3 linked regions of the Rhodopseudomonas sp. BAL398 genome follow. The protein of the gene in region 1 interacts with the protein of each later gene in a pairwise test. Links are inferred from orthologs where the notes say so. Each region holds a gene or a part of one and is shown in the gene's direction. Other genes may lie near its edges. The genes, in order: RBJ75_RS19870, RBJ75_RS14490 and btsR.

The links.
Region 2: the proteins of RBJ75_RS19870 (region 1) and RBJ75_RS14490 interact in binary tests that used the Escherichia coli proteins (3 or more experiments, as listed by UniProt). The link is inferred for Rhodopseudomonas sp. BAL398 from one-to-one orthologs.
Region 3: the proteins of RBJ75_RS19870 (region 1) and btsR interact in binary tests that used the Escherichia coli proteins (3 or more experiments, as listed by UniProt). The link is inferred for Rhodopseudomonas sp. BAL398 from one-to-one orthologs.

Annotation. Positions count from the first base shown.
Region 1 is NZ_CP133111.1:4,208,112-4,214,388, reverse strand. Bases 1,674-4,582 are described here. They hold RBJ75_RS19870 (glutamate-5-semialdehyde dehydrogenase), read left to right. Parts: upstream 1,674-2,436; coding sequence 2,437-3,729; downstream 3,730-4,582. Other genes in these bases: RBJ75_RS19865 (nicotinate-nucleotide adenylyltransferase), read left to right, coding at 3,814-4,389; RBJ75_RS19875 (oleate hydratase), read right to left, coding at 1,674-2,179. Outside these bases: RBJ75_RS19880 (TetR/AcrR family transcriptional regulator), read right to left, coding at 1-126; more of RBJ75_RS19875, read right to left, coding at 206-1,673; rsfS (ribosome silencing factor), read left to right, coding at 4,706-5,002; 23S rRNA (pseudouridine(1915)-N(3))-methyltransferase RlmH, read left to right, coding at 5,163-5,645; RBJ75_RS19850 (murein hydrolase activator EnvC family protein), read left to right, coding at 5,666-6,277. UniProt on the Escherichia coli protein: Catalyzes the NADPH-dependent reduction of L-glutamate 5-phosphate into L-glutamate 5-semialdehyde and phosphate. The product spontaneously undergoes cyclization to form 1-pyrroline-5-carboxylate.
Region 2 is NZ_CP133111.1:3,061,498-3,067,865, reverse strand. What follows is about bases 1,233-4,232. They hold RBJ75_RS14490 (sulfate/molybdate ABC transporter ATP-binding protein), read left to right. Parts: upstream 1,233-2,207; coding sequence 2,208-3,257; downstream 3,258-4,232. Other genes in these bases: RBJ75_RS14485 (glutaminase), read left to right, coding at 3,456-4,232; cysW (sulfate ABC transporter permease subunit CysW), read left to right, coding at 1,298-2,218; cysT (sulfate ABC transporter permease subunit CysT), read left to right, coding at 1,233-1,301. In the rest of the region: RBJ75_RS14505 (sulfate ABC transporter substrate-binding protein), read left to right, coding at 1-406; more of cysT, read left to right, coding at 507-1,232; more of RBJ75_RS14485, read left to right, coding at 4,233-4,397; RBJ75_RS14480 (DUF2735 domain-containing protein), read right to left, coding at 4,508-4,696; RBJ75_RS14475 (glutamine synthetase beta-grasp domain-containing protein), read left to right, coding at 5,207-6,247. UniProt on the Escherichia coli protein: Part of the ABC transporter complex CysAWTP involved in sulfate/thiosulfate import. Responsible for energy coupling to the transport system.
Region 3 is NZ_CP133111.1:5,749,722-5,756,089, reverse strand. What follows is about bases 2,205-5,204. They hold btsR (two-component system response regulator BtsR), read left to right. Parts: upstream 2,205-3,344; coding sequence 3,345-4,064; downstream 4,065-5,204. Other genes in these bases: pflA (pyruvate formate-lyase-activating protein), read right to left, coding at 4,772-5,204; RBJ75_RS27035 (hypothetical protein), read right to left, coding at 4,234-4,749; RBJ75_RS27045 (sensor histidine kinase), read left to right, coding at 2,205-3,348. In the rest of the region: RBJ75_RS27050 (carbon starvation protein A), read right to left, coding at 1-1,436; more of RBJ75_RS27045, read left to right, coding at 1,642-2,204; more of pflA, read right to left, coding at 5,205-5,578; pflB (formate C-acetyltransferase), read right to left, coding at 5,565-6,368. UniProt on the Escherichia coli protein: Member of the two-component regulatory system BtsS/BtsR, which is part of a nutrient-sensing regulatory network composed of BtsS/BtsR, the low-affinity pyruvate signaling system YpdA/YpdB and their respective target proteins, BtsT and YhjX.

The DNA of each region.
Region 1 (6,277 bases):
GCCGGCCTCGTCGCACAATCCGCGCAACGACAAGCCGCCGATGCCGCCGCGCACGATCGACGCATGGGCCGAGGCGATCAGGCGCTCCCGCGTTTCGAGTCGCTGCTGTTGCCGTGTCTTGCGCATCAACTCGGTCCCGATGTGAGTCCTGTGCGGAGGGCGAGGCGGCGTCGACCGCTGCCCCATCCGCACAGTCTTGGATGGGCTATTTCGATTTGCCGCTCAGCCCGTCGCGCATTTTCTCGAGCCAGGTTTGCACCGCGCCGAGCGCCTGGCTGCCCTTGCCGAGAACGGTGGCCAGCTCGGCTTCCAGATGTTCGCCGATCGTGTCGTCCCGGTCGGGCAAAGGCGGCAGGATATGGGCGTAATAGCTGTTGCCGAGCAGGCGATGCAACAGCCGTTCGCCGGGGAACGGCTCGTTGTTGTTGAGCGCGCGGGCGCCCCTCAACATGTTGCGGATGTCGTATTGCACCGGGCTGATGTCGGCGACCTGCTTGGGCAGGCCGAGCAACGTATAGACGCCGATCCGCGCCGTGCGCACCGAAGCCTCCATCGTGAAAATAATGTCGTTGCTGGTTTCCACGAACTGCCCCATCAAAGCGAGGTTGGTGCAGCCCTCCGGCACCACGCGCGGGCGGTCGCCGGCCGCGCGCGGCATGAACTGCGCGGTGATATAGGGCATCAGCGCCAGGCGGACCTTGGTCTTGCCCGCGACCTCATCGAGCTGATCGACGATGCCCAGATGATAGCACAGCTCCGCCAAAATCTCGCGGCCGGTACAGGCCGGCATCGGCTTCTTGACGTAGTTGCCATCCTTGTCCATCAGCAGCGCATAGACCCACAGCACCAGCACATCGTCGGGCTGGGTCGGAAAGTGCGGCTGGCGGTTACAGGTGAAGCTCATCACCCAGTTGGAATCGGTGAAGGTGATGACCCCGCCGGTCACGGTCTTTCCCGAATAGGGATCGTTGACCGACAATTGCTTCAGCCTGTCGACGAGGGGCGACGGCTTGCCGGTCAGCGTTGCCGATTCCCACATTGAACCGGCGACATTGCCGTAGAATTTCTCCGGCTTGCCGAAGATCGGCGATTTCTTCGCCAGGTTCTTCCACAGCGCCCAGTCGCTGTCCTCGCCCGGCTCGGCATTGCCGCGCTGCAGAACCGGGACGGTGTCCATGTCGCCATAGGCCGTGCCCTCGGTCATCGAGCCGGTCAGCGCGAACACCATATCGTTCTCACCGACCGCGATGCTCTCGCTGTTGCCGCCGACCTTGCACCGGATCGCCGTGACGATGCGCTCGCCATCCTGCTCGACCATGTCGAGGTCGTAGGCGCGGGTATCGAACTGCACCTTGACGCCCTTGTCCTTGAGCATGCGGACCAGCGGCACGACGAAGCTGTCATATTGATTGTACTTCGGAAATACCAGCGCCGACATGTCGGCCATGCCGTCGAGCGCATCGAGGAAGCGATGCATATAGAGCTTGAGCTCGAGCAGGCTCTGCCAGTTCTCGAAGGCGAACATCGATCGCCACAGATACCAGAAATTGGTCTCGAAGAAACTTTCGCTGAAATACTCCTCGATGGTGATGTCATCGAGGTCTTCCTTGCGCTTGAGCAGAAGCTTGATGATTTCCCACTGGTGGGCCTTGCTCAGGCCAAGCGTCGAAAAATCGCGGATCTGGCCCTGCTTGTGCATCAGCCGGGCCTTGGAGTAGTTCGGGTCGTTGTCGTTGACCAGGCGGTATTCGTCGAGGACGCTAAAACCTTCGGGCAGCTCCAGCGCCGGAACGTCCTGGAACATGTCCCAGAAATTGTCGTAGTTGAAGTTCATCTCGCGGCCACCGCGGATGATGTAGCCCTCTTCCGCATTTCCGGCGCCGTCGAGCGAGCCGCCGGCGATGTCCATCGTGTCGATGATGGTGATGTCCTCGCCATTCATGCCGCCGTCGCGGATCATGTAGAAGGCGGCGGCCAGGCCAGCGATGCCGCTGCCGATGATCCATGCCTTGCGCCCCGCGACCGGCGCGGTCGGAACCGGGCGGTTGCGCATATAGGGGCCGGTCATGTCGGGCGGCGGCAGCGTGTCACTCGGCCCTTTTTTCCAGAAACCCGAGCCCACATTGGCTTCGATCGGGAAGACGGACGCCGGTGCTGGCGTGCTGGAATTGTCGGTCATGAATTCACTTCCATTGTTCGACAGCCCATTTGGCCGTCGGTCGCTCTGGATAGGACCATATCGAGTGATATTAATATATCAACTGATATCTCAAATGAGTGGTCGCCTGAAAACCCATCCGCGCCGGTCGGCGGTGGCCCCGGCGAAATCGTCCGTAATCTGCCAAGATCAGCCGCTGGATCCCGCAAGCGCCTTGGCGGCCGCGGGTTTCCTGTCTATTTGTATGATGGCAAAGACCTTTTAGCCTGCGGATGACCATGACCGCCTCTCTCAAAGCCATCGACGGCAGCGCCGAGCTGTCGACCCTGATGACCGATCTGGCCCGCCAGGCCCGCGCCGCGGCGCGGCTGCTGGCGCTGACGCCGGCTGAGCAGAAGAATCAGGCGCTGGACGCCATGGAGCGCGCGGTACGCGCCGGCGCTGCCGCAATTCTCGCCGCTAATGCGGAGGATGTCGCCGAGGCCAAGGCGGCCGGCGCCACCGACGCCTTTGTCGACCGGCTGGCGCTGACGCCGGCCCGGGTCGCCGCGATGGCCGATGGCATCGCGGTGGTGCGCGGCATCGCCGATCCGGTCGGCGCCGTCACCGAACGCTGGCAGCGTCCCAACGGCATGGTCATCGAGCGGGTCCGGGTGCCGCTCGGGGTGATCGCCGTGATCTTCGAAAGCCGCCCCAATGTGGCCGCCGACGCCGGCGTGCTGTGCCTGAAATCCGGCAATGCGGTGATCCTGCGCGGCGGCTCCGACAGTTTCCGCTCCTGCCGCGCCATCCATGCCTGCCTGGTGCAGGGTTTACGCGAGGCCGGTCTGCCGGAAGCGGCGATTACGCTGGTGCCGACCCGCGACCGCGCCGCGGTCGGGCTGCTGCTCGGCGGCCTCGATGGCGGCATCGACGTGATCGTGCCGCGCGGCGGCAAGAGCCTGGTCGCCCGGGTCGAGGCCGAGGCGCGGGTGCCGGTGTTCGCGCATCTGGAAGGCATCAACGCGGTCTATGTCGATCGCGCCGCCGATCTGCAGATGGCCAAGGCGATCGTGCTCAACGCCAAGATGCGGCGCACCGGGGTCTGCGGCGCCGCCGAAACCCTGCTGATCGACCGCGCCGCTGCGGCGGCTACTCTGCAGCCGCTGGTGGCAATGCTGCTCGAGGCCGGCTGCGAGGTGCGCGGCGACGACGATGTGCAGCGCGCCGACCCGCGGGTGAAGCCGGCGTCGGAGCAGGATTGGAACACCGAATTCGAGGCGCCGATCATCGCCGCCAGGCTGGTCGACGGCGTCGAGGGGGCGATGGCCCATATCGCGGGCCACGGCTCGCATCACACCGACGCGATCGTGACCGAGGATGCGGCCGCCGCCGAGGCCTTTCTCAACGGCGTGGATTCGGCGATCGTGCTGCATAACGCCTCGACCCAATTCGCCGATGGCGGCGAATTCGGCTTTGGCGCCGAGATCGGGATTGCCACCGGCAAGTTTCACGCGCGCGGACCCGTCGGAGCAGAGCAACTGACCAGTTTCAAATATCGCGTCCACGGCACCGGGCAGACCCGGCCTTGACCGCGTCTTACTGCAGCGGCGGATCCTGATTTGGCGCTGGACAAAGCCCCCGCCACATCCGCGATTCCGGCCTTCACCAATGGGATGCGCATCGGGCTGCTCGGCGGGTCGTTCAACCCGCCGCATCAGGCGCATCGCGCCATCAGCCTGTTTGCGCTCAAGCGCCTGCAGCTCGACCGGATCTGGTGGCTGGTCTCGCCGGGCAATCCGCTGAAGGACGCCGCCGGTTTGCGCGAGCTCGACGACCGCGCCGCCGCCGCCCGCGCCATGGCGCACGATCCGCGGATCGTGGTGAGCTGTCTCGAATCGGTCATCGGCACCCGCTACACTCACGACACCATCCATTATTTGCGCCGGCATTGTCCCGCGGCGCGGTTCGTCTGGATCATGGGCGCCGATAATCTCGCACAGTTCCATCGCTGGCAGGGCTGGCAGCGGATCGCAGCCGAGGTTGCGATTGCGGTGATCGATCGGCCGCCGACCAGTTTCCGGGCGCTGGCCGCGCCCGCGGCGCGGGCCTTGGCGCGGTCGCGGATTCCGTCGAATGCGGCCGCGACGCTGGCGGACCGCAAGCCGCCGGCCTGGGTGTTTCTGACCGGGATGAAATCGCAGCTGTCGTCCACCAGCCTGCGGAACCCGGACGGCAGCTGGAAGAAATGATATGCTCGCGCAACTGGAATATTGAAACCACACACCCCACATGCCTAGTATGTGTGCCGGGCGTCGAGATTCGGCGTTCGCGATACAGTGAAAGGAATGGTCCCTGACCACATCTGTATTGTCTAAGTCTGTTTTAGCGAAGGCTGCGTTGCCCAAATCCGTCTTGGACGAGGCCGTGCTCGACGAGGCCGTCAAGGCCAAGCCGGTTAAATCCGTGGCGTCGCGGACCCGCAAAACATCGACACCCGCTGCGGCCGCCGAGGCGCAAGCTGACGCCGCCGAGACCCTCAAACTGATCCTCTCCCGCCTCGACGACATGAAGGCGGAGGAAACGATCACCATTGACCTGCGCGGCAAATCCGCCTTTTCCGACTATATGGTCGTAACCAGCGGACGGGTGAACCGCCATGTCGGCGCGATCGCGGAAAATGTCGCCAAGGCGCTGAAGGAATCCGGCATCAAGAAGCTCCATGTCGAGGGCTTGCCCAATTGCGACTGGGTGCTGATCGATTGCGGCGACGTGATCCTGCATGTGTTTCGGCCCGAGGTGCGCGAATTCTACAATCTGGAACGATTGTGGACGCAAAGCCCCACGCCGGCGAAAACGCTGTAACGGATCTGCCGAGGTCCACCGCGCGCTCATGCTAGAGCTATTCCGGATCTGATAGATCAGAACCGGAGCTCTAGATTGTTGTTTTGACGCGTTTTCTTCACGCGAACCGCGAACCGCGAACCGGTTTCCACTTCGCTCGAAAACGCTCTAGCGTGAGCCGATGCGACTTGCTGTGATTGCGATAGGCCGGCTGAAGCAAGGTCCGGAACGGGAACTTGCCGAGCGTTACCGCGCGCGGTTCGACGATGTCGGCCGCAAACTCGGGCTTCGCGGCCTCGAGATCCACGAATTGCCGGAAAGCCGCGCCCGCGACGCGCCCACCCGAATCGCCGACGAGGCGGCCGCGATCGCGGCGTTGATCCCCGATAAATCCGTGCTGGTGGCGCTCGACGAGCGCGGCCAAAGCCTCGATAGCCCGAGCTTTGCCCGCCAGCTCGGGCGCTGGCGCGATGAATCGGTGCCGAACACAATTTTCGTGATCGGCGGCGCGGACGGACTTTTGCCCGAATTGCGGCGCAAGGCGAAGTTGTGCCTCTCATTTGGCGCCGCGACCTGGCCGCATCAGATGGTTCGCGTCATGCTTCTGGAACAGATTTACCGCGCCGCGACCATTTTGTCCGGCCATCCTTACCATCGTTCATAACGAGGCGCCGAACCCTGCCGATGCCATCAGAGCGGTCCCCCAGTCCGAAAACGCGCGCCGCCGTTCCCGGCTGGCCGAGCTTCGCGCTGTTGTCCGCCAGCCTGATCTCGATCGGCTTTGCCGCGGGTCCGACGCCGGCCGCGCGCGCGCAAGGCGCGCCGACGCCGCCGACGGTCGATCTGATCAGGCAGCGCGAACAGGAGCTCGAGGCCGCGCGCGCGCGGCAAAAAAGCGCCGCCGAGCTGCAGGAAAAACTCAAGGCCGACATCGCGGCGATCGGCGAAGACCGCGCCAAGCTCAATCAGCAACTGATCGATGTCGCCGCCAAGGTGCGCGGCGTCGAGACCCGAATCGGCGAGACCGAGGCGCGACTGCTGCCGCTCGATGCGCGCGAGACCCAGATCCGCGCCTCGCTGGAATCCCGCCGCGCCGAAATCTCCGAGGTGCTGGCGGCGCTGCAGCGCGCCGGCCGGCGCGCGCCGCCGGCCCTGCTGGTGCGGCCGGAAGATGCGCTGCAATCGCTGCGCACCGCGATGCTGCTCGGCGCCGTGGTGCCGGACATGCGCGCGCGCGCCGATCATCTGGTCAGCGACCTCGGCGAATTGATCTCGTTGCGCAAGGCGATCTCGGCC
Region 2 (6,368 bases), 1.1 Mb from region 1 along the record:
CACCGTTACCTTTGTCGAGCGCGGCGTCGGCGACGTGCTGCTGACCTGGGAGAACGAAGCGTTTCTGGCGATCAAGGAATTCGGCAAGGGCCAGTTCGAGATCGTCGCGCCATCGGTGTCGATCCTGGCCGAGCCGCCGGTCGCGGTGATCGACAAAGTGGTGGACGCCAAAGGCACCAGAAAGGCCGCGGAGGCCTATCTGCAATATTGGTACACGCCGCAGGCGCAGGAAATCGCCGCGCGCAATTTCTACCGGCCGCGCGACCCGGCTGTTGCCGCTAAATATGCCGATACCTTTGCCAAGGTCGAGCTGTTCACAATCGACGAGGAATTCGGCGGTTGGGCCAAAGCGCAGAGCGAGCATTTCGCTCAGGGCGGCGTGTTCGATAAGATCTATAAGGATTAGAGGCCACGCGGGAGTTTGGCCGCACGGCGTCGATGATCGACCGAGGGACATTGTGAGCGGAGCATCGAGACGCAGCGCGCTGCCGGGATTCGGCCTCACCATGGGGCTCACGCTGACGTGGCTGTCGCTGCTGATCCTGATTCCGCTGGCCGGGTTGTTCGTCAAGACCGCCGAACTCAGCCTGGCGCAATTCGGCGAGATCCTGACCAGCCGGCGGACGCTGCACGCTTTGCGGATTTCCTTCGGCCTGGCTTTCGCGGCGGCGCTGGTCAATCTAGTCGCGGGGTTGATCATCGTCTGGGCGCTGGTGCGCTATCGCTTTCCCGGCCGCCGGATCTTCGACGCCATTGTCGATATTCCCTTCGCGCTGCCGACCGCGGTGGCGGGCATCGCGCTGACGACATTGTTCGCGCAGAAGGGCTGGCTCGGCGCGCCGCTGGCGGCACTCGGCATCAAGGTGGCGTTCACGCCGCTCGGGATCTTCATCGCCATGGTGTTCATCGGCATTCCCTTCGTGGTGCGCACCGTGCAGCCGGTGCTGATCGATCTTGACGTCGAGATCGAGGAGGCCGCCGAAAGCCTCGGCGCCAATCGCTGGCAGACCATCACCCGCGTCATTTTGCCGTCGCTGTTGCCGGCGATTCTGACCGGCTTCGCGCTGGCGTTCGCACGTGCGGTCGGCGAATATGGTTCGGTGATCTTCATCGCCGGCAATTTGCCCAATGTCTCGGAGATCGCGCCGCTTTTGATAGTCATCCGGCTGTCGGAGTTTCGCTATGCCGACGCCACCGCGATCGCGGTGGTTATGCTGGTGTTCTCGTTCCTGATCATCTTCCTGCTCAACAGGCTGCAACATTGGTCGCAAAGCCGCGCCGTATCGGTGGTCGAGACATGACGATGGTCGTGACCGCATCCCGCGCGCGCGCGGCCGCGGCGAGAGCCGCGAAGGCCGCGGACCATATCGCCGGCCGCGCTCACCGCGATTCCCACACCGAGCCACGGCTGGTGCGCGGCATCGTCATCGGCCTTGCGGTGACGTTCCTGACGGTGTTCGTCGGGCTGCCGCTGCTGCTGGTGTTCGCCGAAGCCTTCTCGAAAGGGATCGGCTTCTACCTGACGGCGCTGTCGAATGCCGAGGCGCTGTCGGCGATCCGGCTGACGCTGGCGACCGCATTGATCTCGGTCGGCCTCAATTTGCTGTTCGGTGTCGCGGCGGCCTGGGCGATCGCGAAATTCGAGTTTCGCGGCAAGACGCTGCTGATCACCCTGATCGATCTGCCGTTCTCGGTCAGCCCGGTGATTTCCGGCCTGGTGTTCGTGCTGCTGTTCGGCGCCCAGGGCTTTTTCGGCGGCTGGCTGATGGCGCATGGCATTCACATCCTGTTCGCGATGCCGGCGATCGTGCTGGCGACCAGCTTCGTCACCTTTCCCTTCGTGGCGCGCGAGCTGATTCCGCTGATGCAGGAGCAGGGCTCGCAGGAGGAGGAGGCCGCGATCTCGCTCGGCGCCGGATTCTGGCAGACCTTCTGGAAGGTGACGCTGCCGAACATCAAATGGGGCCTGCTCTACGGCGTGCTGCTGTGCAACGCGCGGGCGATGGGCGAGTTCGGCGCGGTCTCGGTGGTGTCGGGCCATATCCGCGGCGAGACCAACACCATGCCGCTGCTGGTCGAGATTCTGTATAACGAATATCAGATGGTGGCGGCGTTTGCGGTGGCGTCGCTGCTGGCGCTTCTGGCGCTGGTCACGCTGATCGCAAAGACCGTGCTGGAAGGCCGGATCGAGCAAGGACGTGAACTCCATGACGATTGAAGTCCGCAATATCGTCAAGCGCTTCGGTGCCTTCACCGCGCTCGACGACGTCGACCTCAAGGTCGAGACCGGCGAATTGGTGGCGCTGCTGGGGCCGTCCGGCTCCGGCAAGACCACGCTGCTGCGGATCATCGCTGGGCTGGACTGGCCGGATTCCGGGCAGGTCGCGTTCGATGGCGAGGATGCGCTGGCGCGCGGCGCCGGCGAGCGCCATGTCGGCTTCGTGTTCCAGCATTACGCCCTGTTCCGCCATATGAGCGTGTTCGAAAACGTCGCCTTCGGGCTGCGGGTGCAGCCGCGCGCGATCCGCAAGAGCGAGGCCGAGATCCGCGCCCGGGTGAAAGAGCTGCTCGACCTGGTGCAGCTCGATTGGCTGGCGGGACGCTATCCGAGCCAGCTCTCCGGCGGCCAGCGCCAGCGCATCGCGCTGGCCCGCGCGCTGGCAATCGAACCCAAGATTCTGCTGCTCGACGAGCCGTTCGGCGCGCTCGACGCCAAGGTGCGCAAGGAGCTGCGGAAATGGCTGCGCACGCTGCATGAGGAGATCCACGTCACCTCGATCTTCGTCACCCACGACCAGGAAGAGGCGCTGGAAGTCGCCAACCGTGTGGTGGTGATGGACAAGGGGCGGATCGAGCAGATCGGCAGCCCCGGCGATGTCTATGAAGAGCCCGCCAGCGCCTTCGTCCACGGCTTCATCGGCGAATCGATCGTGCTGCCGGTCGAGATCCGCGATGGCCGGGTCCGGCTCGGCGACAAGGTGTTGGCCCTCGACACCCGCGACGCCCGTCCGGGCCCTTCGAAGCTGTTCATCCGCCGCCACGATCTGGCGATCGGGCCGAGCGGCTCTGGCGCGCTGGAGGGCGCGGTCAAGCATGTGCGGGCCTTCGGGCCGATGCATCGCGCCGACATCGTGCTCAACACCGCCGGCCCGTGCACAATGATCGAGATCGACGCGCCGCGCGACCGCGACCTGAAGCCCGGCGACCGCGTCAGCCTGCAGCCGCGCCGCTACCGGATTTTTGCCACGCCGGACTAGGGCTGGTACGCGTCGTGCATGGCGCGCGGTGAAATTGCGAGTTCTGTTGACGATGCCTCATATCAAAACCCACCGGCCATCCCCGGCACAGACGTCATTGCGGGGCGGGCGCAGCGATAGCTGCGCGCGAACCCGGAATCTTGCGGTCAGCCCCTGTGGCCAGAGTCTGGCTTCGTGCGCAAACGCTCGCGCCCGGGAATGACCAACGCGAGCGAATCCCTCGACGCCGTGGTCCGCGACATCGCCGCCGAGATGGCGCAGCGGAGCGATCGCGGCGAGGTGGCGCATTACATTCCCGAACTGGCCGGGGTCGACCCGAACGTGTTCGGCATCGCGGTGATCGACGCCGACGGCAACGCCTTCGTCGGCGGCGAGGCCGATGTGGCGTTCTCGATCCAGAGCATCTCGAAAGTGTTCACGCTGACGCTGGCGCTCGGCCTGGTCGGCGACCGGCTCTGGCGCCGGGTCGGCCGCGAGCCTTCGGGCTCCGCCTTCAACTCCATCGTCCAGCTCGAACGTGAGCGCGGCGTGCCGCGCAATCCCTTCATCAATGCCGGCGCCATCGCGGTGACCGACGTGATTCTATCCGGGCATCAGCCGCGCGAGGCGATCGGCGAGATCTTGCGCTTCATGCAGTTTCTGGCCGACGATCCGGCCATCACCATCGATGCCGCGGTCGCGGCGTCCGAGCAGCGCACCGGCTTTCGCAATGCCGCACTGGCCAACTACATGAAGTCGTTCGGCGTGCTCGACAACCCGGTCGATTTCACGCTGGGCGTCTATTTTCACCATTGCGCCATCGCGATGAGCTGTCGGCAGCTGGCGATGGCCGGGCGTTTTCTCGCTCATAATGGCAAGAATCCCACCACCGGGCATTCGGTGGTGTCGGCGCAGCGCGCGCGGCGCATCAACGCGCTGATGCTGACCTGCGGCCATTATGACGGCTCCGGCGAATTCGCCTATCGGGTCGGGCTGCCCGGCAAGAGCGGCGTCGGCGGCGGTGTGCTGGCAGTTGCGCCCGGCAAGGCGTCGATCGCGGTGTGGTCGCCGGGACTGGATGCGTCGGGCAATTCCCATCTCGGCCGCATCGCCCTGGAGGCGCTGACCAAGCGGATGGGCTGGTCGATCTTCGGGGTCTGAACCGGCCGTGCGCGCGTGGCGCACGCAACGAAAAGGGCCGGAACGTTTGCACGCCGGCCCTTGTTAACGCGCGTCTTTCACGCCCCGCATGGGCGTCGACCTGATCGGTGTCATTGCGGCTTGCTGGTCCGGTCTTCAGCCACGGCTGCTTCGTGATACCAGCTGCTGCCCGATACGATATTGGGAAGCGGCGTCGCCGACGGTGTGGTCGCGCCGAACTGGCTCGACAAACCGGCGCGGCCGCCGACTGGGAATTGATAGATCCTCGCGGATCCCTGGTTCAAATTCGTATTCACCATTCGCTCCTTCTCTCCTTCGAGTTGGTCTTCTCCAATGTGGTCGCCTCGATACTTGCCTTGCTCGCTTGCCTTGCTTGGCGTCGGATAACGCCGTGCGTCGGCTCCTGATCATATCGTGTTTGCCTTCACTTCATGCAACCTGATTAAATAAAAATCACGATTTGCTGCATATTTGCGCAACGGCTGATCTGCTGACGAACTAATCAAAACGCCAAGGCCAACGCCCGCGCGGAACCAAGGTTGCTGTGCCGGCCAGGGAATTGTGGGCGGCTGTGGTTAATTATGTCTCGTGCCCGCCATGCGGGCAGTTACGAGGGGTTTTCGGGCCGACCGGTCGTCGCTTGCGCGGCAGCCTGGCGGCGTCGCGACCCGGCACTTCGAGGCCGCCGCGTGGGTCGCGTTTGGCATACAAAATGCTTGGGAAAAGCAGGACCGCTGGCCGCCAGGCACATGTGGCGCCTTCAAGCTTTGGGATCATCACCCTTCGCATTGCAACTCAGAGAGAACCGCATGACAAAGTACAAGCTCGAGTATGTCTGGCTCGATGGCTACACCCCGGTGCCGAACCTGCGGGGAAAGACGCAGATCAAGGAATTCACCAACTTCCCGTCGCTCGACGAACTGCCGCTGTGGGGCTTTGACGGTTCTTCGACGATGCAGGCGGAAGGCAGCAATTCGGATTGCGTGCTGAAGCCGGTCCGCGTGTTCCCGGACGCCGCGCGCACCAACGGCGTGCTGGTGATGTGCGAAGTGATGATGCCCGACGGCGTCACCCCGCATCCGACCAACACCCGCGCCACCATTCTCGACGATGACGGCGCCTGGTTCGGGTTCGAGCAGGAATACTTCATGTACAAGGACGGCCGCCCGCTCGGCTTTCCCGCCGCCGGCTATCCGGCGCCGCAGGGCCCGTATTACACCGGCGTCGGCTACAGCAATGTCGGCAGCGTCGCCCGCCAGATCGTCGAGGAACATCTCGACCTGTGCCTGGCCGCCGGCATCAACCATGAAGGCATCAACGCCGAAGTGGCGAAGGGCCAGTGGGAATTCCAGATCTTCGGCAAGGGCTCCAAGCGCGCCGCCGACGAAATGTGGATGGCCCGCTATCTGCTGCAGCGTCTCACCGAGAAATACGAGATCGACATCGAATATCACTGCAAGCCGCTCGGCGACACCGACTGGAACGGCTCCGGCATGCACGCCAACTTCTCCACCACCTATCTGCGCGAGACCGGCGGCAAGGACTATTTCGAAGCGCTGATGAAGGCGTTCGGCGACAATTGGGAAGCCCATATCGCGGTCTACGGTCCGGACAACCATCTGCGCCTGACCGGCAAGCACGAAACCGCGCCGTGGAACAAGTTCAGCTACGGCATCGCCGACCGTGGCGCCTCGATCCGGGTGCCGCATTCCTTCATCAACAACGAATACAAGGGCTATCTGGAAGATCGCCGTCCGAACTCCCAGGGGGACCCCTACGCCATCGCCTCGCAGATCCTGAAGACCATCGCTTCGGTCCCGGCCGGCGCCAAGTCCGCCGCGGCAGCTTAAGCAATCGGTTCACAATGGTTTCAAACGGCCCGGACCAAGTCCGGGCCGTTTGCTTGACTGCTCCCCGCAAGACCGGAGCAACGAGCTCGCTGCTTTTGCCGGGCGCCATCGCAACCAATTC
Region 3 (6,368 bases), 1.5 Mb from region 1 along the record:
TAGCCCCACAGCAGGCAGGCGAGCAGGCTGGCACCGAGCGCGCCCGGCATCCAGTCGAGCCGCTTGAAGGGCTTGTAGACTTCGCCGGCGAGATCCTGGATCAGGTAGCGGGCGACGCGGGTGCCGGAGTCGACGGCGGTCAGGATGAACACCGCTTCGAACATCACCACGAACTGGAAGAAGTAGGCGGCGAGATTCGAGAACCACGGCATTTTGGTGAAGATCTCCGTCATGCCGACGGCGAGGGTCACGGCGCCGCCGGTGCGGCCGTAGAGATCCATGCCGATGCTCTCGCTGAGCCGCGGCAGGTCGACGACATCCATGCCGAGCGCGGCGAACACGGCCGGTGAGGCGTTGATGGCGAAGTAGTCAGCCGGGTGCAGCACCGTGGCGGCGATCAGGGCCATCACGCCGACCACGCATTCGGCCAGCATCGCACCGAATGCCACCGGCAGGATGTCGCTCCACTTGTCCACCAGCTTCGGCGTGGTGCCGGAACCGATGAAGGCATGGAAACCCGAGATCGCACCGCAGGCAATGGTGATGGAGATGAAGGGCCACACCGGACCGCTGATCACCGGGCCACCGCCGTTAATGAAGTCGGTCAACGCCGGGAACTGGACGACCGGGTTGATGAACACCACGCCGACGATCAGCGCGCCGAACACACCGATCTTCATGAAGCTGGACAGATAGCCGCGGGGCGTCAGCAGCAACCAGACCGGCAGAGCGGTGGCAAAGAACGCATAGGCCGGGATGGCGAGCGAAACCGTCCGCGCATTCACGGTCAGCCAATTGCCCAGCATCGTGCCCTGCAGATAGGGGCCGATGAAGACGGCGGCGATGATGGCGAACACCCCGAAATAGGTGGCGCCCTTGGAGCGGCCGGTAAGCTTCTCATAGGTACCGACCACCATGGCAATCGGGATCGTCATGACGACCGCGAAAGTGCCCCAGGCGTTGCGTTCGAGCGCATGCACCACGACCATCGACAGGCCGGCCATGGTGATGGTGATGATGAACAGCATCGCGATGCCGGTGCACCAGCCCGCGACCGGGCCGAGCTCGGCCTTGGCCACTTCCGACAGCGACTGGCCTTTGTACTTCATCGAGGCGAACAGCACCACGGTGTCATGCACCGCGCCGCCCAGGACCGCGCCGATCAGCAGCCAGAGGAAGCCTGGCAGGTAGCCGAACTGGGCCGCGAGCACCGGCCCGACCAGCGGGCCGGCCGCCGCGATCGCGGCGAAATGCTGGCCGGCATTGACCCATTTCCTGGTCGGCACGAAATTGCGGCCGTCCTGCATGGAATGGGCGGGTGTCACTTCCGAGTCGTCCGCGCGCAAGACCGTGCGAACGAAGAATATCCCGTAAAAACGGTAGCAGATCGTCAGGACGCAGATCGTCCCTATGACGAATGGAAGGGCGTGGATCATGGCTGCTCTCCTTTTGAAGATGCGGCGACCCTAATCCAGGCAATTGCGTCGCGAATGGCGGTTTCCGAGAGCGGCAGCATGCTTCGCCGAGCGGCCGCCAGCGGGCACTGAGCGGCGGGCCGCACAGCCCTCGCGGTGCCTTACGGAGGTGCAGCGCCGGTTCGGCCAACCTATGGTGGGTCAAGACACCGGTCCGGAATCCCCAATGCTGCCTGCGATGTTGCTCGATCGCCTCACCATGACGCTGTTGCTGCTGCAGCAGACCTGCGTCTATCTGGTGATTGCCTATCTGTTGAGCCGAACGCCGCTGTTCATTCCGCTGATGAACGTCACCGTGCGCCCCGCCCATAAGGCCGCGGCCTATCTGATCTTCTCGATGTTCTGCATCATGGGCACCTATTTCGGCCTGCAATTCGACGATTCCATCGCCAATACACGGGCGATCGGGGCGGTTCTGGGCGGTCTGCTCGGCGGGCCGTCAGTGGGATTGGCAGTCGGGCTCACCGGCGGGTTGCATCGCTATTCGCTCGGCGGCCCGACCGACGTCGCCTGTGCGATTTCCACCATTACCGAGGGGCTGATCGGCGGCCTGGTGCACCGCCACTATGTCGGCAAGCGGCAATTCGACCGGCTGTTCGACCCCTGGCGCGTGGCGCTGGTGACCTTCGTCGCCGAAGTGGCGCAGATGGCGATCATCCTGCTGATCACCCGGCCGTTCGCGGTCGCCTGGTCGGTGGTCGACCACGTCGCGTTGCCGATGTGGATCGCCAATACGCTGGGCGCAGGCCTGTTCATGCGCATTCTGCTGGAACGCCGGGTGCTGACGGAACGCCAGTCCAGCGTGTTTTCGGCCAAGGCACTGAAGATCGCGGCGCGGGCCGAAGGCATCCTGCGCAGCGGCTTCAACGAGGAAACCACGACGCGAATCTCCCGCATCCTCTATGAAGAAACCGGCGTCGGCGCGGTGGCCATCACCGACCGCGAGAAGATCCTGGCCTTTATCGGCATCGGCGACGACCACCATCTGCCGGGCACACCGATCGCCTCAGAGCAGACGCGGCTCGCGATCGAGCACAACCAAGTGGTCTATGCGGATGGCGACGAGACCGAATATCGCTGCTCGCTCAGCCCGACCTGCCGGCTCGGCGCCTCGCTGGTGATCCCCCTGCTCGGCGAGGATGAACGCGTGATCGGCACCATCAAGCTTTACGAGCCGCGCAGCAAGCTGTTCTCCAACATCAACCGCACCCTCGGCGAGGGCTTGGCGCGGCTGTTTTCCAGCCAGATCCTGGCGGGCCGCTATGACGAGAAGACCCAGCTGCTGGCGCGCTCGGAGATCAAGCTGCTGCACGCGCAGATCAATCCGCACTTCCTGTTCAACACGCTCAACGTGTTGTCCTCGATCATCCGCACGGATCCCGAGCGCGCCCGCGAATTGGTGCTGCATCTGTCGACCTTTTTCCGCAAGAACCTCAAGCGGCCCACCGAGGATGCGACGCTGGGCGACGAAATCGAGCATGTGAACGCCTATCTGCAGATCGAGCTGGCCCGTTTCGCGGACCGGCTGTCGGTCGAATTCGACGTTCCCGAGGCGCTGCGCGTGGTCCAGCTTCCGGCTTTCTCGCTGCAGCTGATCGTGGAAAACGCCATCAAGCATGGCATCGCCCATATGCTCGAAGCCGGCGTGGTGCGGATCGCGGCGAGGCAGATGGAGGGCGTGCTCTTGCTGTCGGTCGAAGACAACGCCGGCTTGTACGCCGAGCATCCGCCCGGCGACGGGCTCGGCATGAGCCTGGTGGACCGACGAATCCGCAACCGCTATGGCGAAGGTTACGGGCTCGATGTGAGCTTTGAACCCGACGTGCGCACCCGCGTCACCATGCGGCTGCCAATGCAGATGGTGGCCGCATGATGCGCGTCTTGATTGTCGATGACGAGCCCCCTGCCCTGAGCGAGTTGCGCGTGCTGCTCAACGAAGCCGGCGATATCGACATCGTCGGCGAGGCCGGCAACGCCGTCGAGGCGATCGCCGCGATCAACCGGCTGCAGCCCGAGGTCGTGTTCCTCGACATCCAGATGCCGCGCATCACCGGGCTGGAAATGCTCACCATGCTCGATCCGGTCCACCCCCCGCGGATCGTGTTTCTCACCGCGCATGACGACTACGCCGTGCAGGCCTTCGAGGAGAACGCTTTCGACTATTTGCTGAAGCCGGTCGATCCGGCGCGCCTGGGCAAGACCCTGCAACGGCTGCAGCGCGATCGCGCCCCGCAGGACGTCGGCACGCTCAAGCGCGCCCATCCGCTGCGGCAGATCCCCTGCACCGGCCAAAACCGGATTTCGCTGCTGCGGGTCGAGGACGTCGAATATGTCGCCTCGCGGCCCAGCGGCGTCTATGTAGTCGGCGAGGACGGCAAGGAACGCTTCACCGAACTGTCGCTGCGCACGCTGGAAGAACGCACCAGCATGTTCCAGTGTCACCGGCAATATCTGGTCAACCTCGACCGCATCAAGGAGCTCCGCTTCGAGGAAGGCGGGCTCGGACATATCCTGACGCTGGCCGGACGCTCGGTGCCGGTCAGCCGGCGGTTTCTGTCCCTGCTCAAGGAGAAGCTGGGCGTCGGCTGACACCGGCTGCGGCGAGCGAGCAATCAGCGTAGCAGGAACCAGAGTCGTTACTGCGACGAGCACTGCTTCACCTCTCCCCGCAAGCGGGGCGAAGGAATCTTTGTCGCACCGCTTCGATCAGCTTCGGCCTACAGTCAGCGCAATACTTACGCGAGTCGTGCGCGTCGGCTCAGCGTCCCCATCGGAGCGTGAGACCGGCATCGCCGGGGAAACCACCCGGGAAGTCGAGGATCTGCGCGGTCAGGCCGAAGCCCTGCGGCCGCAATTCCCGCCGCCAGCGTTCGAACATGTCGGCGGCCTCGCCGATCAACGTCTCCGGCCAATGCGGGTCCATGGCGTTGATGGCGCGTCCGCGGTCGCTGCACAGCTCCGACGGAAATCGGATCAGCAGCATCTCGCGGGCGCCGCGGCGCGCCACCTGACGCGCGCGATCGATCAACGCCTGCCAGTTCGCCTCGTCGAGCGCCTTCTGCTGTAGCGCGGTGACCAGCGCGCGACGCGCCTCACCCGCGATGCGCTCGGCCGCCGCGCGCTGCGCGCGTTCGGCCTCTTCGGCGGCGGTGGCAAGGGCCGCGAATTCGGCGGCACTCGGCACCATCGCGACCTCCTTGCGCACCACCGCCGCCGCAGGCGAATTGCGCCGCGCAAACGAAACGCCAGGGCTCATAATGTCCCAAGTCGACATCGACTTTCTCCTTGCTAACAACTCACGTCACCACCAGATCATGGCGGCGAAACACCGCGCGGGTGCGCTCGAGCAGGTCGGGCGTCGGCGGCTCTGTGCCGGCAAGTCGATACGGCACGCCGCCGGCGGCCCATTTGAACTCGCCCATCTTGTGGAACGGCAACACGTCGACGCGCTCGACATTGCCGAGTTCACGCGCGAACGCCGCCATTTTCTCAATCTCGTCGAATTTGTCAGTGAGGCCGGGAACCAGCACAAATCTGATCCAGACCGGCTTCTTCATCGCCGCGAGGCGGCGGGCGAACACCAGCGTCGGTCCCAGCGCGACGCCGGTGAGGTCGTGATAGGTCGCCTCCGAGAAGGCCTTGATATCGAGCAGCACCAGATCGACGTCGGCCAGCAGGTAATCGTCGGCATGGGCGCCGAGGAAGCCCGCGGTGTCGAGCGCAGTATGCAGGCCCATCTCCTTGCAGCCGCGCAGGATCGCGTGGGTGAAGTCGGGCTGCACCAGCGGCTCGCCGCCGCTGAGCGTCACGCCGCCGCGGGCATGCATGAGAAATTTGGTGTAGCTGCCGATATCGCGTAACACCTCGCGCGAATTGGTCGGCTTGCCCTGGTGCATGTGCCAGGAGTCAGGGTTGTGGCAATATTGGCAGCGCAGCAGACAGCCCGCCAGAAACAGCACGTAGCGAATACCCGGTCCATCGACGGCGCCGCCAACCTCGGTTGAATGCACCCAGCCAGAGATGGCTGGGCGCACCGCGCGCAAACCCGTGGGTTTGCGCGCCGCCGTGGCGTAGCCGGCATTGGCCTGGTCAGTGTAGATCATGAAAGGTCCGAGAGATGACGTCGAGCTGTTGCTCGCGCGTCAGCTTGGTGAAGTTCACCGCATAGCCGGAGACCCGGATGGTGAGCTGCGGATACAGTTCCGGGTGATCCATCGCGTGCAGCAAGGTCGCGCGGTCGAACACGTTGACGTTGATATGGTGGCCACCCTGGGCGAAGTAGCCATCGAGCAGGCCGTTCAGGTTGGTGACGCGATCGGCTTCCGCAGCGCCCAGCGCCGAGGGCACGATGGTGAAGGTGTAGGAGATGCCGTCCTGCGAATGCGCATAGGGCAGCTTCGCCACCGAGGCCATCGAGGCGACCGCACCCTTGACGTCGCGGCGATGCATCGGGTTGGCGCCCGGCGCGAAGGGTTCGCCGGCCTTGCGACCGTCGGGAGTGTTGCCGGTCTTCTTGCCGTAGACGACGTTCGAGGTGATGGTCAGCACCGACATGGTGGCGACCGAGCCCCGATAGGTCTTCTGCTTGCGCAGCCGGGTCATGAACTCTTTGACCAGCCAGATCGCGATCTCGTCGACGCGGTCGTCATTGTTGCCGAAGGCCGGGTAGTCGCCTTCGATCTCGAAGTCGGTGGCGAGCCCGCGCGCGTCGCGGATCACCTTCACCTTGGCGTGCTTCATCGCCGACAGGCTGTCGGCGGCGACCGACAGGCCGGCGATGCCGCAGGCCATAGTGCGCAGGATATCGCGATCATGCAGCGCCATTTCGATGCGCTCATACATGTATTTGTCGTGGCAGTAGTGGATCGCGTTGAGCGCGCCGACATAGACCTT